2 regions of the Janthinobacterium sp. RA13 genome follow, and region 2 is predicted to be linked to the other one. Evidence: predicted binding sites of a transcription regulator. Region 2 holds the regulator's gene; the other holds the start of a gene.
What was found. Region 2 encodes FliA, which starts transcription of late flagellar genes. Its sites were predicted from a motif close to CTAAAGTTTNNNNNNNNNNNGCCGNTA; they were not measured.

Region 1 (11,236 bases), 2.7 Mb from region 2:
TTTGCGCTGCATCAAATGGCAAGGCCCCGGCGTTGCGCCGAAGCCCGTACTGCCCCATCCTTACTTCTTTTGCTGGCGCACGCGCTGCTGCTGTTTTTCCTGCGTTTGCTGGCGATTCTGCTTGCGCTCGAACAGGGTGACCGCATCTTTCTTGGCTTGCTCGGCGGTACGCATTTCTTCATGCGCATCGTGCGGGACAAAAAATTCGGCGTCCTGCGCCGCCACCACCAGCTTGATGGCGGCCTCGTCGTCGAGGTCGTACAGTTCCGTCAGGACGGTGGTGACCTCGTCCAGGTATTCTTCGTAAGTGAGGGTGCTCATGCGGTATTCCTTAAGTGAGTGGCGCAGCGCGGGAACGGCGCGCTGCGCGCCGGCCCAGCAAAGTGCGCAGATAACCGGCCATTTTACCTGATGCCGGCGCCATCGGCTGACAGCGACTGCAAGGCATCGGCCACGCGGGCATAGCGCAGGCGCACGCCCAGTTCGCGCTTGAGGCGCGCATTGTGCAGGCGGCGCGACTCGGACATGAACGACAGCAGCATCGGCGTAACCACTTGCCGCAGCTCGGCACGCGGCAGGCGCGGAGGGCGCGGCAGGCCGAACGTGTCGGCCACGGCGTCGAAATACTCGGCCATTTTGAGTTCGCTGTCATCGCTGGCGTGATACACGCGTCCCGGCTTGCCCCGCCACAAGGCCCGCTCGATGATGCGCGCCAGGTCGTCGGCATGGATATGGTTGGTGTAGACATCATCTTCCGCGGCCAGGGCCGGCGTGCCTTCGCGCAAGCGCTTCAAAGGCAGGCGGTCGTCCGCATAAATGCCGGGCACGCGCAGGATGGCCACCCTGGCGCCGCGGCGCGCGCCCCAGCCGCGCAAGACCTGTTCCGCGTCGACGCGCCGCTTCGCGCGCGCATTGGCCGGCGCCGTCGGCCGTGTTTCATCGACCCAGGCACCGGCGCAATCGCCATACACGCCGCTGGTGCTCACATACACCATGCGGGCATGCTCGGGTAAAATGGCGGCCAGATTGCGCGTGCGCTGGTCCAGCAAGCCCGACGACCGGGGCGGCGCCAGGTGCACGATCATCGTCGCCAGTCCCGCCAGCCGTTTCAGGCTGGCGCGGTCGTCGAGGTTGGCCACGATGGGCACGGCGCCGGCTTCCCGCAACTGCGCGCAGCGCGCCGGCTGGCTGGTGACGGCAAAGACGCGAAAACGCGCCGCTAGCTGCGGCAGCAGCCGCATGCCGACGTCGCCGCAGCCCAGGATCAGCAAGCGCGGCAAGCCTGACGGCTTGCGCAAAGAGTGCATTAACATATTTTTCATCTCAAGGATTGTATGACTTTTCAAATTACTGTTCAGCCCAGCGGCCACCAATTCAGCTGTGAAGCGGACGAAACCGTCCTGTCGGCAGCGATACGCGCCGGCGTCGGCCTGCCGTACAGCTGCAAGAGCGGCGCCTGCAGTTCCTGCAAGGGCAAGATCGTCTCCGGCAACGTACAGCATAAGCCATACCAGGCCCGCTCCCTGACGGAAGATGAAGCGGCCGCTGGCTATTCGCTGCTGTGCTGCGCCGTGCCCCAGGGCGACCTCGTGGTGCAGGCGCGCGAAGTGGCGGGCAGCAGCGACTACCCGATCAAGAAAATGCCGTCGCGCGTGACCACCATCGAGAAAGTCGCTCCCGACGTCGTCGTGCTGACCCTGCAATTGCCAGCCAGCGAGCGCCTGCACTACCGCGCCGGACAGTATATCGAAATCATGCTGCGCGACAACAAGCGCCGCAGCTACAGCATGGCCAGCGCGCCCGTCGAAGGCGGCCCGGTCAGCCTGCACATCCGCCACATGCCCGGCGGCCTGTTCACGGACCAGGTGTTTGGCAGCATGAAAGAGCGCGACATCCTGCGCTTCGAAGGACCCATGGGCACCTTCTTCCTGCGTGAAGATTCCGACAAGCCCATCGTGCTGCTGGCCTCGGGCACGGGCTTTGCCCCGCTGAAAGCCATCGTCGAGCACATGATCAACGAGCAATCGCCGCGCCCGATCACCCTGTACTGGGGCGGCCGCCGTCCGCACGACCTGTACATGGATGCGCTGTGCCGCCAGTGGGCCGCCGACTTGCCGCAGTTCACCTATGTGCCCGTCGTCTCGGACGCCTTGCCGGAAGACGCGTGGGAAGGCCGTACGGGCTTCGTGCACCAGGCCGTCATCGCCGACTTGCCGGACATGTCCGCATACCAGGTGTATGCCTGCGGCGCGCCCATCGTCGTCGAATCGGCCAACCGCGATTTCGTGCAGCTGTGCCAGCTGCCAGCCGACGAGTTTTACGCGGACGCCTTCACCACGGAAGCCGACCTGGCCAAGTAAGCGTCACCGTCCAGACAGCGGGGCGCGGCTGGTGCGGCGCCCGCTGCCATCACCGCCCTACCCCGCTGCTCCCTGGAAATCTCATGTCTTTCGCCATCCTGCGTCACCGCAACTTCGCCTTTTATCTTTCCGCCCGCGTGCTGGGCACGGTGGCCGTGCAGATGCAAAGCGTGGCCATCGGCTGGCAGGTGTACCAGATCACGGGCAGCCTGTTCGACCTGGGCCTGATCGGCCTGGCGCAGTTCGCCCCCTTCCTCGTCTTGATTTTGCCGGCCGGCCACGTGGCCGACCGCTACAACCGCCGCAACATCATCGCCTGGTGCCTGGCGGCACAACTGGCGTGCGCGCTGGCCCTGCTGGCCTTTACCCTGAGCGGACTGTCCATCGTCTGGCCCGTGTTTGCCGTGCTGGTGCTGTTCGGCAGCGCGCGCGCCTTCATGATGCCGGCCACGCAAGCCGTGCTGGTGAACATGGTGCCCACGCAACACTTCAGCCGCGCCGTCGCGCTCAGTTCGTCGAGCTCGCACGTGGCCATCATCCTGGGCCCTACCCTGGGTGGCTTGCTGTATTACTTCGGCCCCAAGGTGGTGTATTTGATCTCGTCCGCGCTGCTGGTCGTGTCCGTCCTGCTGATGCGCGCCACCACGCCGGCGCCGCAAGTGGTCAAGCGCGAACCCGTCAGCTGGCATACCCTGCTCGAAGGCTTGCGCTTCGTCTGGTCGAAACCCATCGTGCTGGGTGCCATTTCACTCGACCTGTTTGCCGTGCTGTTCGGCGGCGCCACGGCCCTGCTGCCGGCGCTCGCGCATGACGTGCTGCATATCGGCCCCAGCGGCCTGGGCCTGCTGCGCACGGCGCCCGGAGCAGGCGCGGCCCTGTGCTCGATCGCGCTGGCCATCTTCCCCATCACGCGCCGCGTGGGCGCCTGGATGTTCGGCGGCGTGGCCGTCTTCGGCCTGGGCACCCTGGTGCTGGGCAGCACCAGTTATTTCCCGCTGGCCCTGGCGGCCCTGTTCCTGATGGGCGCCGGCGACATGGTCAGCGTCTACATCCGCCACCTGCTGGTGCAGTTCGAGACGCCCGACGAGATCCGCGGCCGGGTCAGCGCCGTGAACGCCGTCTTCATCGGCGCCTCAAACGAGCTGGGCGAATTCGAATCGGGCTTGACGGCCGGCTGGTTCGGCCTCGTGCGCGCCGTGCTCTTCGGCGGCGCCGCCACCCTGGCCGTGACGGGCATCTGGGCCGTGCTGTTCCCCGTGCTGTCGCGCATGGACCGCTTCCCCCACCACGAAAAGGAAGCGGCCGCCAGGACGGCCACCACGGCCAGCCCATAAGGTCTAAGATGCGCTATCGCCACTGACCAAGCCGCACCATGAAAATCACGCTTCCATTCCGCAGCTTCATCCGCAGCCGCCCCCACCTGAGCATGGCCTCGGTCATCGGCGTGGCGGCCGGCCTGCTGCTGCCCTCGTCCTGGCAACAGATGACGCGCTTGCTGACGGCGTGGAACGTCGCCGTCTGGTTTTACCTGGCGACGATGGCCTGGATGATGATGCGCGCCAACCATCACAAGGTTAAAGCCATGGCGGCGCGCCAGGACGAGCGGGCGGCCACGGTGCTGTCGGCCCTGTCCGTCGCTTCCGTGATGAGCCTGGTGGCCATCGTCTCGCAACTGTCCTCGATGAAAGACATGGCGCCGGACGAGCGCGCGCTGCATTACGGCCTGACGATCCTCACCCTGGTCGGCTCCTGGTTCCTCGTCGGCACCCTGTTCTGCTTCCACTATGCCCACCTGTATTACCAGGCCGATCCCGCGCTGCGCCCGCTGAAGTTTCCCGACGACGAGCAAAACCCCGATTACTGGGATTTTCTGTATTTCGCCATCACCATCGCCGTGGCCGTGCAAACGTCGGACGTTTCCGTGCAGACGCGCACGATGCGGCAGATCGTGCTGGGGCAATCCGTGCTGAGCTTTTTCTTCAACCTGGTCGTGCTGGGGCTGTCGATCAATATCGCGGCTGGGCTCATCAATGGTTGACGGTAAATAATTTCGTGGCGGAAACTTGACCTGGCTGAAGGGTTAAGCTCATCTTAATCGTGCGCACCCTCTTGAAATACTGGAAAGAGGAGTAAGATAAGTTCCATGCACAGAGGTCATGTGCATGAGGCAGCAACCAGGCCGCAGCACGCCTGAGATGGGTTTTTTTTGAATTGACAGGAGTAAGCATATGCAAATCAATATTCATACCGACAGCACCATCGCCAACACCGCTGGACTGAACGAACATGTGCAATCCGTACTTGAAAGCGCACTGAACCGCTTCCGCGACAATCTGACCCGCATCGAAGTCCACATCAGCGACACGAATGGCCCGAAAGGCGGCGCCGACGATATCCGCTGCGTCATGGAAGCACGCGTTGCTGGCTATCAACCGATCGCCGTGACCGAACAGAACGCCACCGTGCATCAATCCGTTGCCGGCGCCACCGATAAACTGAAACGCGCCATCGATAGCGCCCTGGGCCGCCTGCAAGACAGCAAGCGCCACGCCACCGGCAAGAATGCCGTGATCGATACGGCCGAAGCGGAAGAAACCGCCGAGTAATTCCCCCCCCCTGCAGGATTTTCAGAGACTGAGGCAGCCGTTCAAGGCTGCCTTTGCATATCCAGCCCCGTCTTTCGCGCGCGGCAACAACCATACTAAAACAGCAAGCATTCCCGCGTATTAACGCGGCAATGAAATAATTGTCGTATTTCTCACAGTAAGTGACATCAAGCAAGCCTTTGCCGTTACGGCCAAGGCCGCTTTACGCTATCATGAAGCTACCGGCCCCCTGCTCGCGCGCCGGCTTTTTGAAAGTGTGATTGTGGAACAGATCGGCAACTTCGGCGCTTCAGGCTGCAACATCGGCGATTTACAGCTATTTCGCGATGGGGCGGATAGCCAGACGGCCGCCATGCTGGCGCCCTGCCCCGTCATGCGCCTCGAAGCGGGCGAAGCTATTTCCGACACGCAAGGCGCCAGCCTGTACATCGTCCTGCGCGGTTCGCTGGCCGTGGCCGCCGACACCCACACGGGCATGGATGACGGCACCGTCAGCAAGGTCTTGCCCGGCGAAAGCGTGGGCGAACAATCGGTGCTCGATGAAGCGAGCAACCTGGCCGCCATTTCCGCCCTGGAAGAAACCGACTTGCTGGTGATCGACGCGGCCGTCGTCTGGGAATTGATCGAACAGTCGAACGGTCTGGCGCGCAACCTGCTGCGGCTGCTGTCCTTCCGCATCCGCGCCGCGAATGCGCTGCTGCGCCGGCGCCAGAAACTGGGCGAATTCTACCGCCAGCTATCGATGGTCGACAGCCTGACGGGCTTGTACAACCGCGCCTGGCTGACGGATCTGCTGCCTAACATGATCGTCACGGCCCACGCCAGCGGCTCGCCGCTGTCGCTGGTGATGATAGACCTCGACCATTTCAAGCGTTTCAACGACACGCACGGCCACCAGGCGGGCGACCAGGCGCTGCGCATCGCCGCACAAGTGCTGGGCGCGGCCCTGCGGCCCACGGATTTTGCCGTGCGCTATGGTGGTGAGGAAATGATGGTGATCTTGCCCGATACCAACGAACACGTGGCCCTGCGGGTGGCCGAGCGCCTGTGCGAGCGCATGCAGCTGGCCGTCATCTTCGCCGACATGCGCAGCGCGCTGCCGCACATCACGGGTTCCTTCGGCGTGGCCAGCCTGGCGGCCGAACAGGACGACGAGGCGCTGATCGCGGCCGCCGACGCGGCGCTGTACCGCGCCAAAGCATCGGGCCGCAACCGGGTCATGCTATAGATCAGGCAGCCTTGCTGTCGGCTGGCTTGCTTGCATCCGGCTTGGCGGCGTCATCCTTCTTGCTGCTGTGCGCGGCGATGAAATCGGCATAGCCCTTCTGCACCAGCTCATACGTCTTGTCGATATTGCCAGCGATATCGCCACCCAGCACTTTCAAGCCTTCCAGGATATCGCGCGCTTCCTTGAAGCCTTTTTCCATGCCGCCGCTGATGGTGTCCATGAACTTGGTCAGGGCCGTATCGTCGTCCATGCCGGGATTTTGCTTCTTGTAGGCGTCAAAAAAACCCGTCGACAGCGATACAATGCGGCTCGCCGTCGCTTCGGCGCTGTTATCCTGCGACGCCGCGTTCTGGATCGCATCGTCGCCGTACTGGCTCTTCAGCGCTTCATTGATGTTGGTGATGGCCGTCTTGTACAGCAGCGCCAGCGGTTCGTTCTCGGAACCGATGGACACATTCAGCGACGCCTGCATGATGGAAGCGTTCAATTGCAGCTTGGTGCGGTCATTGACGCTCATTTCAGCGTTGATGCCGTCCTTTTGCTGGACTTTATCGTCCTTGCCGGCAACGCCCGTACTGACGGAAGTCACGGAAGGGTTGGAATTGCCGCTTGCGGCGATGGGAATTGACACGATAGACCTCCTTGAACGGACAATGTATGCCACCATGCGGGAAACGCGATGATGACCATCCTCTCGTGTAGTATCGGCAGGTTTTCAGAAAACTGTAGCAGCGGCCGCTTTTAGCGGCCCGGATAACCAATCAAGCAACGACCATCAATGACTAACCAGACCTTTCTTTGGCACGACTACGAAACCTTTGGCGCCCAGCCGCGCCGCGACCGCCCGGCCCAGTTCGCCGCCATCCGCACGGATGCCGACCTCAACGAGATCGGCGAGCCGATCATGCTGTATTGCCAACCTGCCAATGATTTCCTGCCCGACCCGCAATCGTGCCTGATCACCGGCATCACGCCGCAACAGTGCTTGCAGCTGGGCGTGCCCGAGCACCAGTTCGCCGCCACCATCGAAGCTGCCTTTTCGGAACCGGGCACCATCGGCGTGGGCTACAACACCATCCGTTTCGACGATGAAGTCACGCGTTTCCTGTTCTGGCGCAATCTGATCGACCCGTATGCGCGCGAATGGAAGAACCATTGCGGCCGCTGGGACATCCTCGACGTGGTGCGCATGACGCACGCGCTGCGCCCGGAAGGCATGCAATGGCCGAAGCGCGACGATGGCCAGACCAGTTTTAAGCTGGAACACTTGAGCAAGGCCAATGGCCTGGCCCACGAAGCGGCGCACGATGCGCTGTCCGACGTGCGCGCCACCATCGCCCTGGCGCGCCTGATCCGCGAAAAGCAGCCGAAACTGTTCGAATTTTGCCTGGCCCTGCACAAGAAGGACCGGGTCGCCAGCGAAATGGGCATGCACCTGGCCGCCGCCGAACGCCAGCCCTTCCTGCACGTGTCGGGCATGTTCCCCGCCGAACGGGGCTGCCTGGGCGTCGTCTGGCCGCTGGCCACGCATCCGAGCAACAAAAATGAAATCCTCGTCTGGGATTGCGCCTACGATCCGCGCGAACTGTTCGCGCTGGACGCCGACACCATACGCACGCGTTTGTTTACGCGCAAGGAAGCCATGCCGGAAGGCATGACGCGCCTGCCCGTGAAAAGCGTGCACCTGAACAAGTCGCCCATGCTGGTCGGCAACCTGAAAACCCTGTCGCCGGCCATGGCCGCGCAATGGGGCATCGATCTGGACGCGGCGAAGGTCAACGCGCAACTGGCCGCGACGGCGCCGAACATGGATGCCATCTGGGCCGAAGTGTTCCAGCGTCCGGGCGCGAATGCCGCGCTGGACGTGGATGAGGATTTGTACAATGGTTTCGTCAGCAACGACGACCGCCGCCTGCTCGAATCCTTGCGCCGCGACACGCCGGCCAAGCTGGCCACGGCCCGCCCCTCGTTTGCCGACGAGCGCCTGCAGGAATTGCTGTTCCGCTACCGCGCCCGCAATTTCCCGCAAACCCTGAGCGAAGCGGAAAGCCTGCGCTGGGAACAGCACCGCGCCGCCCGCCTGTTCGACGGTGACGGCGGCGCCCGCACCATCGAAATGTTGTTTACGGAGATCGACGTGCTGTCGGAATCGGTCGATGAGCGGGGAGAAGAGATTTTAGGCGAGCTGTACGACTACGCGGAGATGGTGGCGCCCATGCGCGACTGAAAGAGGGCGCGAGTCGGGTAGGTCGGATTAGCGGGCCGAAGGCCCGCGTAATCCGACAACATTGTTGACGTTACCGGTGTTGTCGGGTTACGGCCGCTGGCCTAACCCGACCTATATTTTTTATGGGTGATGTTTAAACCGAACGATGCTGATTGATCGCATCGCGCGTTTCAATGGCCACGCGGCGCGCCGCGTCGGCGAAATCTTCGCCCGCTTGCGGCGTGGCGTAGATGATGGCGCGCGACGAGCTGATCATCATGCCCATGCCCTTGGCCGTCTGGCCCGCGCCAACTGTCGCCGCGATGTCGCCGCCCTGGGCGCCGATGCCGGGCACCAGCAGCGGCATGTCGCCGACGATGGCGCGCACTTGCGCCAGTTCTTCAGGGAAGGTGGCGCCGACGACAAGCGCGCACTGGCCATTCTTGTTCCATTTATCGGCCACCAGGCGCGCCACGCGCTGGTACAGCGGTTCGCCATCCGTATTCAGGAATTGCAGGTCCGAGCCGCCCGGGTTCGAGGTGCGGCACAGGATGATCACGCCGCGGTCTTTCCACGCCAGGTAGGGGTCGAGCGAATCCTCGCCCATGTACGGGTTCACGGTGACGGCGTCGGCGCCGTAGCGCTCGAACGCTTCGCGCGCGTACTGCGTGGCCGTCGCGCCGATGTCGCCCCGTTTCGCGTCGAGGATCAGCGGGATGTGCGGATAGTGTTCACGCACATAGCGGCAGATGTCTTCCAGCTGCTTTTCCGCGCCCAGCGCGGCAAAATAGGCGATCTGCGGCTTGAAGGCGCAGGCCAGGTCGGCCGTGGCGTCGATGATGCGCGTGCAAAAGGTAGTGATTCCATCAGGCAGGTCGCGCAGTTCGGCCGGCAGTTTCGCCAGGTCGGGGTCCAGGCCCACGCACAGCAGGGAATTATTGGCCGTCCACGCGGCGGATAATTTATTGATGAAATTCACGGTACACCTTCTCTATATTCAGTTGCAAACCCCGTATTGTAACGCGGCGCGGGGTTGCGAAGGCAGGCGGAGGCGGCGACCGGCGCTGATTAAACCGACATGGCGGGCCGTTTCAGGTATATTTGCCGCATCCCTTTTACTCGGCACGGAACCCATCATGCAAATCACCAATCAATTCACCAAATGGCTGCGCCTGGCGCTGAGCGTCACCGTCCTGGCCGGCGTCCTGACGGGCTGCGGCTACAACGACTTCCAGAGCAAGGATGAAGCCACCAAGGCCGCCTGGGGCGAAGTGGTCAACCAGTACCAGCGCCGCGCCGACCTGATCCCCAACCTGGTCAACACCGTCAAGGGCTATGCCACGCACGAGCGCGAAACCCTGGAAGCGGTGACCAAGGCGCGCGCCGCCGCCACCAGTTTCCAGATCACGCCCGAAGTGCTGAACGATCCGGCCGCATTCGAGAAATTCCAGCAAGTGCAGGGCCAGCTGTCGTCGGCCCTGTCGCGCCTGATGGTGGTGTCCGAGAAATACCCGGACCTGAAGGCCGACACCAGCTTCCGCGACCTGCAGTCGCAGCTGGAAGGCACGGAAAACCGCATCACCGTGGCGCGCCAGCGCTACATCGTTGCCGTGCAGGATTACAACGTGCATGCGCGCAGCTTCCCGAACAACCTGACGGCCATGGTCTTCGGCTACAAGGTCAAGCCATCGTTCACGGTGGAAAATGAAAAAGCCATCTCGACCGCACCGACCGTCAACTTTGGCAAATAAGATGAAAGCCTGGTCCTACCTCGCGGCGCTGGCGACGGCGCTGCTGCTGTGGACGATGGCGCCAGCTGGCGCACAGGGCTTGCAGCCCGTGCCGCCGCTGGCGGCGCGCGTGACGGACAACGCCGGCATGCTCGACGCCAAGCAAAAGGCGGCGCTGGAAGGCGTGCTGGCCGATTACGAAGCCAAGACGGGCAGCCAGATCGCCGTGCTGCTGGTCAAGAGCACGGAACCGGAAGCCATCGAGCAATACAGCATCCGCGTGACGGATGCCTGGATGCTGGGCCGCAAGGGCGTCGATGACGGCGTGCTGCTGATGGTGGCGAAGGACAACCCCTCGTCCCTGCGCCGCCTGCGTATCGAAGCGGGCCGCGGCGTGCAGGGCGTGCTGACGGATGCGCAATCGAAACGCATCCTGCAAGACGTGATCGCGCCGCATTTCAAGCAAAACGACTATTACGGCGGCCTGGTGGCCGGTGTGGGGTCGATTGCCACCTTGCTGAACCAGGAGCAATTTCCCGCTCCCGCACAGCAGAAGGCCCCAGCGACGGTGGAAGCGGGCGGCATGACGTTCTGGCTGCCGCTGCTGTTCTTCGGCTTCCTCGTCGTGCTGACCCTGTTCCGCTCACGCGGCGGGCCGACGCGGCTGCAGCGCGGCAGCAACTGGTCCAGCGGCGCCACCGGCGTCGTGCTGGGCAGCATCCTCAGCCAGGCACTGAACAACCGCGGTGGTGGTGGTGGCGGCTTCGGCGGCGGCGGTGGTTTTGGCGGTGGCGGTGGCGGCGGTGGTTTCGGTGGCGGCGGCGGCGGCGGCGGATTTGACGGCGGCGGCGCCTCGGGAGATTGGTAATGACGAAACATCTGACATTTGGCCAGCGCTGCGGACGCGCGTTAAAACATTTGCGGGGCACGCCGGCGACGGCGCGCCAGGCCTTTCCAGAGCGCACCTTGAAAGCCATCGAGACGGCGATTGCCGACGGTGAAGCGATGCACCAGGCGGAAGTGCGCCTGATCGTCGAAGCTGCCCTGACGCCAGGAATGGCTTACCAGGGCGTGAGCAACCGCGAGCGGGCGCGCGAACTGTTCGC
Region 2 (11,236 bases):
ATGCGGCCCGTTTCGGTGGAATAGACGAGACCGCCCAGGGAGCTGCTTTTCATGAGGAAGAGATAAAAGAGAGAATGCCGCGATTGTACCAAGCGGCGGCGTTCAATTGGCTGGCGCCACGGGCGCCGTCGGCACTTCCGTCACCGTTTCGGGGATGCCCGACAAAATCGTCACGGCGACCCGGCGGTTGCGCGCGCGCCCTTCCGCCGTTTCATTGGGCGCCACGGGAATATTGTCGGCGTGGCCGACGGCCGTCAGGCGCGAAGCCTTGACGCCGCTGGCGATGAACAGGCGCACCACAGCGCTGGCGCGCGCGGCCGACAATTCCCAGTTCGAGGCAAAGTTCGAATTGCTGATCGGCTGCACATCCGTATGCCCTTCCACCTGCACGTCGTGCGTGTCGTCCTTGAGCAGCACGGCCACGGCGCGCAGGGCCTGGTCCGACTCCGTCGTCAGGCGCGCCGCGCCCGGATCGAACAGCACGCTGGCATTGATTTCCACGCTCACGCCGCGGCTAGTCTGCGTGACCCGCACCTTGCCCTCCTTCACCAGCGGCGCCAGGGTCGACGTCAGGTCCTGCGCCAGGCGCGTCATGTGTTCGCGCTCGCGGCGGATGGCTTCCGTGCGGCGTTTCAGGGAGGGATTCGGCAGCGGAATGGCTTGCGGCGCTTCCATGATGATGGGCGGCGCGCCCTTTTCCAGGCTGAAGGCCTGGCCGATGGCATTCTGGAAGACGCGGTATTTGCCTTCGTTGACTTGCGAAATGGCGTACATGACGACGAAAAAGGCGAACAGCAGGGTGATGAAGTCGGCGTACGAGATCAGCCAGCGGTCCTGGTTGTCCGGTTCCTCGTCATACTTCCTGCGCGCGCGCCGCATCATGGTCAATGCTCGTGCAGCAGGCTCGACACGCGCTCTTCGATGATGCGCGTATGGTCGCCCGTGGCGATGTCGTACAGCACGGCGGCCGTGATTTCGTATTGCAGCACGCGGCGCGACACGATGGCCTTGAGTTTATTTGCCACCGGCAGGAACAGCAGGTTGGCCAGGCCCACGCCATAAATCGTCGAGACAAACGCCACGGCGATGCCGCCACCTAATTTGCTCGGGTCGGTGAGGTTTTCCATGACGTGGATCAAGCCCAGCACGGCGCCCAGGATGCCGATGGTGGGCGAATAGCCGGCCGCCGATTCCCACACCTTGACGGCCTGGCGCTCGGCCATTTCGTAGGCGGAAATTTCCACGTCGAGCAGCTGGCGCAGCTTGTCGGGCGCGATGCCGTCGACGATCATGCGCAAACCCTTGGCGTTGAAGCGGTCGGCCGTGTTTTCCATCAGGCGCTCGAGCGCCAGCGGGCCGTCGCGGCGCGCCGTCAGACTCCATTGCCCGATGTCGCGCGCCAGCGCGGCGCGCGTGTCGGACGGCGGCAGGAAGACCCAGCGCAACATTTCCAGGCCACGCACAAAAGTGCGCAGCCGCGTTTGCAGCAGCACGGCGCCGAAGGTGCCGACGATGACGATGGCAAAGGCGGCCGGCTGCAGCAGGGAGGCCATCTTGCCGCCTTCCAGTGCCTGGCCGACCAACAGGCCCGCCAGCGCCAGCGCCAGCCCGATTACGCTGGACCAGTCCACGCCAGCTCCCTCAAGGTTGCGCGCAGGCGCGCGACGGCCTGGGTATGCAGCTGCGAGACGCGCGATTCCGACACGCCCATCACCGCGCCGATCTCCTTCAGGTTCAGCTCTTCTTCGTAGTACAGGCCCATGAGTATTTTCTCGCGTGGCGGCAGCGCGTCGATGGCATCGATCACGGATTGCCGGAAATCGGTATCGAGCAGGGAACGCAAGGGGTCGCTGTCCTCGTCCACGCAATGGCGGTCGAGGAAGCTGTCATTGCCGTCCGGGTCATGAAAGTCTTCGTAGTACACGAGCTGGTGGCCGCCGCCGTCGCCCAGCATTTCCTGGTAGTCGGCCAGCGACATTTTCAGCAGCTTCGCCACTTCCGACTCCGTCGGCGGGTGGCCGAGGCGCTGCTGCAAGGTGCTCATCGCCTCTTCGATCTTGCGCATGTTCTGGCGCATGCTGCGCGGCAGCCAGTCGCTGGTGCGCAATTCGTCGAGCATGGCGCCGCGGATGCGCAGCACGGCATACGTCTCGAACTGCGCGCCATGCGTCTCTTCATAGCGGCTGATGGCATCGAGCAGGCCGATCATGCCAGCCTGGATCAGGTCATCGACCTCGACCGAAGGCGGCAATTTCGCCTTCATATGGTGCGCCAGACGCTTCACCAGCGGAATATGCTCCGTCAGCAAATAGTCCTTGTTCGATTTCCCTTTGACCGTGTACATAGGCTGCTTATTGTTTTCTCATCTTATCTGGTGCTACGGTTGGCTTCAGGCGCTGAACTGGTGCGGGCTCCCCGTCTGGTACAAGGTGCCGCCCAGCACCGGCGCCGCCGAACGGGCCAGCCGCTCGGCCAGGCCGCGAAACGCCACCGAGGCGCCCGCCAGCGGAAACGCATCGACCACGCTGCGGCCCAGGCGCGCCGCGCGGTGCAGATATTCATCGGCAGGCACCGAACCCATCGAGGTCAGCTTCACGGCCAGGTAGCGGCTCGCCGCCTGCGCCATATTATCGTATACCACTTTTGCTTCGGATTCGGAAGCGCCGGTGACGAGGATGCCGAACGGACGGCGTCCCAGTTCCTGGCTCAGGCGCTTGATCAGGCAGTACGCCGCCTTGATCGAGGTGGCGCTGGTGGACACTTGCACGACGATATCCGATGAGGCCATCAGCGGCACGGGGAAGCAGTCGCCCTCGTCGGCCATGACGCCGTCGACCAGCACGATGCCGCTCTGGCGCGCCAGCACCTCGAAGGTCTTGCCCAGGCGGCGCAGTTCGTCCTCGCCCGCATAGTCCATGCTGTCCATCAAATGGTTGCGCGCACCCAGGCTGGCCACGCCGAAGCCTTGCGGCACCTGGTGGATGACCTGGTTCAAGCCGCACTGCTGGCGCGCCACGTCGCGCAGGCTGGCGCCGTGCGCCAGGCCCAGGCGCGCAGCCACGCCATCGCTGCCGCCGCTGGCGTCGAGCAGCAGCACGTCATTGCCGCCGTAGGCGAGCGAAGCGCCCAGGTTGACCAGCATGGCGCCCTTGTCGTCCTGCGGCGTGGCCGACAGGAACGTCATGACGCGCGGCTGCGGGCCGGCCAGCATGCGGCGCAAGCCTTCGGCCTGATCGAAATCGAAATTAGCCAAGGTGCACCCCGCGCGCTTCATTGTTGCGGGCGGCCGCCTGCGCCATCAGCAGCGGCAGTTCGGCATCGGAAAACTGCGTGGCCGCCGAGTCGCGCTTGAGCTTGAATGCGCGGTCGATCAGGTAGCCGCGGTCGGCCAGGTACAGGTCTTCCGGCACGCGCTGGCCGTTCGACACATAAAACAGGTTCAGCTTCTGGCGGATCACCACGTCGAGCACATTGCCGATCGAGGCCGCTTCATCGAGCTTGGTCATGATGCAGCCGGCCAGGCCGCTGCCTTGATATGCGCGCACCACTTCGTTGAGGGTCTCCTGCGTCGCGGTGGAATTGAGGCACAACAAACGTTTCACGTCGGCGCCGGCGCCCGACAGCATGGCCACCTGCTCCGTCACCATCTGGTCGCGCTGGCTCACGCCGACCGTATCGATCAGCACCGTGTGCTTGTTCTTCAATTCCTTCAGGGCGATGCGCAGGTCCGCCTCGTCCTTCACGGAATGCACCATCACGCCGAGGATCTTGCCGTAGATGCGCAATTGCTCATGCGCGCCGATACGATAGGCATCCGTGGTGATCAGGGCCAGCTTTTCCGGGCCGTGGCGCATCACGCAGCGAGCCGCCAGCTTGGCCGTGCTGGTGGTCTTGCCGACACCGGTCGGGCCGACCAGGGCAAACACGCCGCCCTGCTCCAGCATGGCGTCTTCATTGGCCACCGTGTTCAGGTTGCGGCTCAGGACGGTCTTGATCCAGCGCATGCTTTGCGCGCCATCGAGGCCGGCCGGCAGCTTGTCGATCAGGTAGCGCGCCAGGCTGGCAGAAAAACCGGCGGCCAGCATTTCGCGCAGCACGACGGCTTTTTGCGGCTCGCGCTGCTGCGTCGAACCCCATGAAATTTCCGCCAGCTGGGTTTCCATCATGCCGCGCATGGCGCGGATTTCATTCATCATGCCGCTCATCTCGGCGGCGGCGTTTTCCTTGACGTGCGCCAGCGCGCTGGCCATCATCTGCTGCATGCGGGCCATGTCCACTGGCTCGGAGGCAGCCTGGCGCGGTGCGGCAGGACGTGGCGCGGCCGGGCGCTGGGCCGGGGCGGCCGGACGCTGCGGCGTGGCGAACTGGGTCTGCAACTGGGGACGGGGCTGGGCCATTTCGGACGCGGCCGGCGGCGACGCCAGCGAAGCGGCATCGTCATTGGCCAGCGCGAGGATTTCCACCACGCCATCGGCCTGGCGGTTCGACAGGATCACGGCGTCGGGGCCCAGCGCTTCACGCACCTTGCGCAGCGCATCGCGCGACGAGGCACCCGTAAATTTCTTCACATTCATGACCGGCCTCCCAGGGCGGGGGTGGCGCAATATTGGCTGAACTGTGTGACCATCGTCGACTCCTGTTGCTTGAGTGCTGTCTTCCACATGGACACAGATCACCCGGACAGTTTCCATTATTAGCGATGCTTACAGGAAATGATCGAAGGAACAGGACGGGAAAGTACCCGTTATTCAGTTTGCCGGGAGGAAATTACGGTTTTTTTAACCCAAAGCAACAACTGGGGTCGACCCCTGAGGGTTCGACCCCGGCCCTTCGCTTGGGTTTGCTTTATTGCGCGCCCACCAGCGCCGTGACGCGGATGGTCTTGGTTTCCGGCACTTCCGCATGCGACAGCACCTTGAGCTGCGGCAAGGCGCGGCGCAGGAAGCGCGACAGCAGGGCGCGCAGCGGCGCCGGCACCAGCAGCACCGGCGTCAGGCCCAGCGCTTCCTGTTGCTGCGCAGCCAGACCCGCCTGGTGCGCAATGGTGTCGGCCAGGCCAGGCTCGATGCCGGCGCCGTCACCGCCATTGCCCATCGCTTGCATCAGCAGCCGCTCGAGACGGCTGTCGAGTGTCATCACGGACAGTTCGGCCGCGCCGGGGAACAGTTGCTGCACGATGGCGCGGCCCAGGGCCACGCGCACCAGCGCCGTCAGCTCGTTCGGGTCTTGCGTGCTGACCGTATGCTCGGCCAGGGTTTCGATGATGCTGCGCATGTCGCGGATGTGCACGCCCTCGGCCAGCAGGTTTTGCAGCACCTTTTGCAAGGTCGACAGCGACAGCATCTTCGGCACCAGGTCTTCCACCAGGCGTGGCGCATCCTTGCCCAGATGGTCGAGCAGGGACTGGACTTCCGCGCGGCCCAGCAGTTCCGACGCGTGCGAGGTGATCAGGTGATTCAGGTGCGTGGCCACCACGGTGCCCGCGTCGACCACCGTGTAGCCCATCGATTGCGCCTGGTCGCGCAAGCTGGCGTCAATCCAGGTGGCGGGCAAGCCGAAGGCGGGGTCGTTGGTGGCCAGGCCCGGCAAAGTGCCGCTGGCCATGCCGGGGTTGATCGCCAGGAACTGGCCGTTGAACGCTTCGCCCACGCCCACTTCCACGCCCTTCAAGGTGATGCGGTAGGCGGACGGCTTCAATTCCAGGTTGTCGCGGATGTGCACGGGCGGCGCCAGGAAGCCCACTTCCTGGGCAAATTTCTTGCGGATACCCTTGATGCGCTTGAGCAATTCGCCACCCTGCGTCTTGTCGACCAGGGGAATCAAACGGTAGCCCACTTCCAGGCCCAGCGTATCGACGGGCATGATGTCTTGCCAGCTGGCTTCTTCCTGCTCCGGCGCCACGGTCGCTTGCGGCGCTTCGGCCGGCTTTTCGGCCGCCTCTTTTTCCTGCGTGCGTTTTTTGCTGATCAGATAGGCGGAACCGGCCAGCAACGACGCCAGCAGGATGAAGACCATGTTCGGCATGCCGGGAATCAATCCCATGCCGCCGATGATGCCGGCGGTAATATAGAGCACTTGCGGTTTCGCAAACAATTGTCCCACCAGCTGGGTGCCGATGTCCTGTTCGCTAGCCACGCGCGAGACGACGATACCGGCCGCCGTGGAAATGATCAGCGAAGGAATCTGCGCCACCAGGCCGTCACCGATGGCCAGCAGGGTGTAGTTCTTCAGTGCGTCGGCAAAGCCCATGTCGTGCTGCAGCAGGCCCACCAGCAAGCCGCCGACGATGTTGATGACGGTGACCATGATGCCGGCGATGGCGTCGCCGCGCACGTATTTGCTGGCACCGTCCATGGCGCCATAGAATTCCGCTTCCTGCGCCACTTCCGTGCGGCGGCGGCGCGCTTCGTCTTCGCCGATCAGGCCGGCGTTCAGGTCGGCGTCGATGGCCATCTGTTTGCCGGGCATCGCGTCCAGCGCGAAGCGGGCGCCCACCTCGGCGATACGGCCCGCACCCTTGGTCACCACCGTAAAGTTGATGATCGTCAAAATAATGAAGACCACGATACCGACCGTGTAGTTGCCGCCAATCAAGAAGTGACCGAACGCTTCAATCACTTTACCGGCCGCGTCGGCGCCCGTATGGCCTTCCGTCAGCACCACGCGCGTGGACGCCACGTTCAGCGACAGGCGCAGCATGGTCGACACGAGCAAGATGGTCGGGAACGCCATGAAGTCGAGCGGCTTGACCGTGTACAGCGCCGTCAGCAGCACGATGATGGACAGCGCGATATTAAAACTGAAGAAGATGTCGAGGATGAAGGCCGGCAGCGGCAGCACCATCATCGCCAGCAGCATGATGATGATGATAGGCGCGGCGATGCCCTTGCTGGCGTTGCCACCCATTCCACTGAGCCAGGCTGGCATTCTCAGGCCGTTCATGGTGTACTTCCTTTATTCTTGTCTGCTGCGCCGGCTGCGGGCGGTGTCTGCGATGCGGGATTGTGCGGGTCGAGCTCGGGCGGCACGTCGAGTTTCTTCGGCTTGTCGGGACGCTCGCCCTGGCCCTTGCCATAGCTGCGCAGCTGGAACACATAGGCCAGCACTTCGGCCACGGCGCCATACAGCGCCTCGGGAATCTCGTCGCCGATGTCCGTATGCTGGTACAGCGCGCGCGCCAGGGCCGGCGCTTCCAGGATGGCGACCTTGTGCTCGCCCGCCAGTTCGCGGATCTTCGCCGCCACCTCGTCGATGCCCTTGGCCACCACCTGCGGCGCGCCGCGCGAATTCTCGCCATACTTCAAGGCCACCGCGTAGTGGGTAGGATTGGTCACCACCACGTCGGCCTTCGGTACGTCGGCCATCATGCGGCGGCGCGACATTTCATGCTGCATCTGGCGGATCTTCGCCTTGATCTGCGGATTGCCGTCCGACTCTTTCGACTCTTGCTTGACTTCCTGCAAGGACATTTTCATCTTGTTGGCGTAGTGCCACATCTGGTACGGCCCATCGATGGCGGCGATCAGGCCCAGCGCGCCGACGATCAACAGGAAGGCCGTGATCAGCAGGCTGATCAGATGGGCCGAGCCGGCGCGCAGCGATTCCACCGACAAGCCCAGCACGGCGTCCTTTTGATGCTGCATCACCATCCAGGCCACGACGCCGACGACGAGGGTCTTGGCGATGGCCTTGAGCAATTCCACCAGCGCATTCTTCGAAAACATATTGCCCAGGCCGCGAATCGGGTTGAGCTTGCCAAAATTGGGGGTGAACGCCTTGGAACTGAACAGCCAGCCGCCCACCAGCACGGGCGAGGCCAGGGCGACGAGCATGATGGCCAGCGCGTACGGTAGGCAAGTGAGCAAGACGGAGCCCACGTCGTAGCCGATGCGCAACATCATCGCGTCGGGATTGAGGATCTGCTCGCGGTCCAGGGTCAGGCCGGACACCATCACGGCCGTCAGCCGCCGCACGATGGCGTCGCCGGCAAACCACAGGCAGCAGCCGGACGCCATCAACACAGTAAACGTTGCCACTTCACGCGATCGCGGAACGTCGCCTTCCTCACGCGCCTGCTCGAGGCGCTTCGGTGACGCGGCTTCGGTCTTTTCTGCGTCGCTGTCTTCCGACATCAATCAACTCCGGTGAAGTCCTGCAGCCTGGCTAGGCGCAATACGGACTGGGCATGTTGCATTATCGGTTCAGACGGGCGCGCGCCATCGGCGGAACAGGGGGGCAAATCCCCTGCATTTCCTTTACTCTCCAGTAACCTTAGCGGGACTTCCTCGCTTCCGCCTGCTTCACGGTCTGCTCGATGGCGCCAAACAAGGATTTACCGTCATCGCCGAGCATTTCCAGACGGACCACATCGCCAAACAGCAGGAATGGCGTGCTGGCGACGCCATCGGCGATCATCTCCTGGTTACGTCGTTCAACGATACTGGAAAACCCCTTCTTGACTTCCTTGTTGGCGACGCCGCCCGCGCTGACCACGCTGCCGGCGCGCGCATTGCGCGTCTGGCACAGATGGGCCAGCAACTGGGGGTAATTGAAGGCCATGTCGGCGCCCGCGTGGGGCTGGCCCGTCAATTTGCCGTTCAGGCTGCAGCGCAAGGCGTAATGCACCTTGCCGCCGCGCCAGGCGTCGCCCAGCTCATCGGGCGTAATCGCCACGGGCGAGCAGGCCATGGCCGGTTTCGCCTGCAGGAAACCGTAGCCACTGGCTTGCTCGTCGGCCGCCAGGTTGCGCAAGGTCACGTCGTTGACCAGCATCAGCAGCTTGATGTTCAGGTGCGCCTGGTCGGGCGTCGAGCCCATGGCCACGTCATCCGTGATGGCGGCGATGCCTGCCTCGTAATCGATGCCCCACTGCTCGTGCGCCAGGGTGATGTCGTCGTGGGCGCCGAGGAAATCATCGCTGGCGCCCTGGTACAGGCGCGGCGCCTCGCGCAAGTTGGCGGGCACATCAACGCCAGCCGCCTTGCAGGCCCGCTCGATCTGCTGCAGGTAGGATGCGCCGGCCACACGCAGGCTGCTGCGCGGCAAGGGCGCCATGCAGTTGGCCGGATCGAACTCGAAAGCGCGATGACCGCGGCCGCTGTTGATGGTCTGGTACAGCAAATCGAGCTGGGGCGCGATGAAGCTCCAGTCGTCGAGCGCCTTTTGCAGGGTCGGGGCGATGCCGTCGGCCAGGTGGGCCGTTTTCAGGTCGCGCGAGACGACAGCCAGCTGGCCGTCGCGCGTGCCATCCTTCAGGGTTGCTAATTTCATGTGCGGGAAACTTCGTCAAATGCAGGCAATAGGAGGCTAAAGACGCCAAAAAGCCGGGACATCCCCGGCTTTGGCGGCCTGGAGGAATTTAGGCCAGCAGCGCGATCTGCTCGGGAGTCAGATAGCACCAGTCGCCTTCGGCGATGCCCAGCGATTCCAGGGTCAGGCTGCCGATGGCGGAACGGTGCAGCGCGCTGCAATGGTTGCCGGCGGCGGCCAGCATGCGCTTGACCTGGTGGTATTTGCCTTGCTCAAGCACGATTTCCAGCTGGTGTTCGCCGCGCTTGACGCAGACGAGGGCTGCCAGCGGGGCCGGCTCGTCATGCAATTGCACGCCAGCCAACAGCAGGGCTACCAGCTCATCGGTCACCGGCTCTTGCGTAGTGGCCTGGTAAATCTTGGGAACGTGGCGCTTCGGCGACGATTGTGCATGGATAAACGGGCCATCGTCGGACATCAGCAGCATGCCGGTCGTATCGTGGTCGAGCCGGCCGACGGGCTGGACTTCGCGCCAGGTGAATTGTTCCGGCAGCAAGGTCAGCACGCCAGGATGATGGCTGGGTTTGCGCGAGCATTCGAAGTTGGCGGGCTTGTTCAGCGCCAGGTAGAGGTGCGCGCGGTAGACCCACTCTTCTTCGAACACGTGCAGCACCAGGCCGTCGGTCTCGACGGTGGTGCGGTAATTGGTCTGGGTGACGCCACCGATGACGACATCGCCATCCTCGATGAGGGAACGACAATATTTACGGGTGCCAAAACCCTGCGATTGCAGGATGCGGTCTAGGGATAATTTACTCATGGGCGTGACTTTACCAGAAGCGGCTGGCAGCGTGAAGCGGCGGCAGCTGGCGCCTGCACAGCGGTCCAGGCTGCACGAAACCATGGCGCATGCAGAAATACCAAAAAGAACAAGGTGAGATTTGGCGAGAAATGGTTGATTCTTTTGAGAAATATCAAGCGCTCGGAATATCGCGTTGATAGACTGAAACTTCGTTAGGAATCCGCCTAACGAGCTTTAGGAATAATAACCAAGCAACGACCCACAAGGACATTGTATGAAGCATACCGATACCATCGCCTTACAAGGCAGCATCGCCGACATGCGCCAACGCATCGCCGCGGAACAGGCGGCCATGCACAAAGTCAGGCTCGGCGTGGCCCGCTGGAGCAGCGCCCCGGCGCCGCACGATGCGGACGCGCCGCCAGCGCCTGCAGGCCAGACGCACTGGCATGCCGAGGCGCAATGCCATTTCATGTGCTGGCTGGAACTGGGCGGTTTTGCGCATGCGGACGCGAACGCGGAGAGCGACAGCGTCACCGCGCCTGCCATGGCGGACATGCCGCCCGACACCAGCGCAAACAGCAGCGCCAACAGCAACGCCAGTGCAGCGGCGGCCCGGCAGGCAAGCACCGCGCTCCTGCCCGCGCACTGCAACGGCTGCGCCGCCTGAACGCGGCCCATGCGACCAGCCATGCCCCGCCCTCGCATGCCTGCCTTGCCCGCACGCCCAGCCCAGACAACAACATCCAGCCACACCGGCCCATCTTGCACACACAAAAGGAAACGGCGGCATTGCGCCGCCGTTCCCAAGCCCCATCGGGACTTTAGTGAGGAATGTAAATTCACTCAAAACCACATCTGCGATGCGGCGAGTAGTTCCAGGACCTGCCAATCAAGTTAGTACTGACAACATAGTTGATATATCGCCCCTCCTTGAAAAGAACTACGCTTTCACTATAGCCCAAGCAGCCCCATTTTCAAGCCTATTTACCACCTTATTGAAAATCATTCTCGACTGGCTTGCCTGCCAGCCAACAGTGATGTTCTCAGCGCAACGCCGGTTGTGACTGCTGCACGGCTGCCTTCATGGCGCCCGCGCCCATGGCGGCGCCAAACTTCTTGAGTACCCGTTCCGGCAAGCCTTCATGCTGCGTGTAGTCGACGATGTCTTCCGCCTTGACGACG

Region 1: FG13_RS24890 (DUF5610 domain-containing protein) is a predicted target of FliA. The motif match lies at 6,897-6,923, and genes of this name have one in related genera.

Annotation. Positions count from the first base shown of each region.
Region 1 covers NZ_JQNP01000001.1:5,631,194-5,642,429, reverse strand. Annotated here, with positions in the region: gene FG13_RS24925 (hypothetical protein) at 61-321, opposite strand; gene FG13_RS24920 (SDR family oxidoreductase) at 405-1,322, opposite strand; gene FG13_RS24915 (CDP-6-deoxy-delta-3,4-glucoseen reductase) at 1,335-2,360, shown strand; gene FG13_RS24910 (MFS transporter) at 2,444-3,694, shown strand; gene FG13_RS24905 (DUF1345 domain-containing protein) at 3,733-4,398, shown strand; gene FG13_RS24900 (HPF/RaiA family ribosome-associated protein) at 4,589-4,966, shown strand; gene FG13_RS24895 (GGDEF domain-containing protein) at 5,229-6,194, shown strand; gene FG13_RS24890 (DUF5610 domain-containing protein) at 6,196-6,825, opposite strand; gene sbcB (exodeoxyribonuclease I) at 6,973-8,421, shown strand; gene pyrF (orotidine-5'-phosphate decarboxylase) at 8,555-9,379, opposite strand; gene FG13_RS24875 (LemA family protein) at 9,537-10,151, shown strand; gene FG13_RS24870 (TPM domain-containing protein) at 10,153-10,998, shown strand; gene FG13_RS24865 (TPM domain-containing protein) at 10,998-11,236, shown strand, end outside.
Region 2 covers NZ_JQNP01000001.1:2,906,398-2,917,633, forward strand. Annotated here, with positions in the region: gene FG13_RS12885 (translation initiation factor Sui1) at 1-53, opposite strand, end outside; gene motD (flagellar motor protein MotD) at 103-879, opposite strand; gene FG13_RS12895 (flagellar motor protein) at 885-1,631, opposite strand; gene FG13_RS12900 (RNA polymerase sigma factor FliA) at 1,613-2,344, opposite strand; gene FG13_RS12905 (MinD/ParA family ATP-binding protein) at 2,390-3,253, opposite strand; gene flhF (flagellar biosynthesis protein FlhF) at 3,246-4,574, opposite strand; gene flhA (flagellar biosynthesis protein FlhA) at 4,846-6,942, opposite strand; gene flhB (flagellar biosynthesis protein FlhB) at 6,939-8,132, opposite strand; gene FG13_RS12925 (fumarylacetoacetate hydrolase family protein) at 8,272-9,270, opposite strand; gene FG13_RS12930 (pseudouridine synthase) at 9,359-10,069, opposite strand; gene FG13_RS29025 (hypothetical protein) at 10,326-10,721, shown strand; gene FG13_RS12940 (S49 family peptidase) at 11,098-11,236, opposite strand, start outside.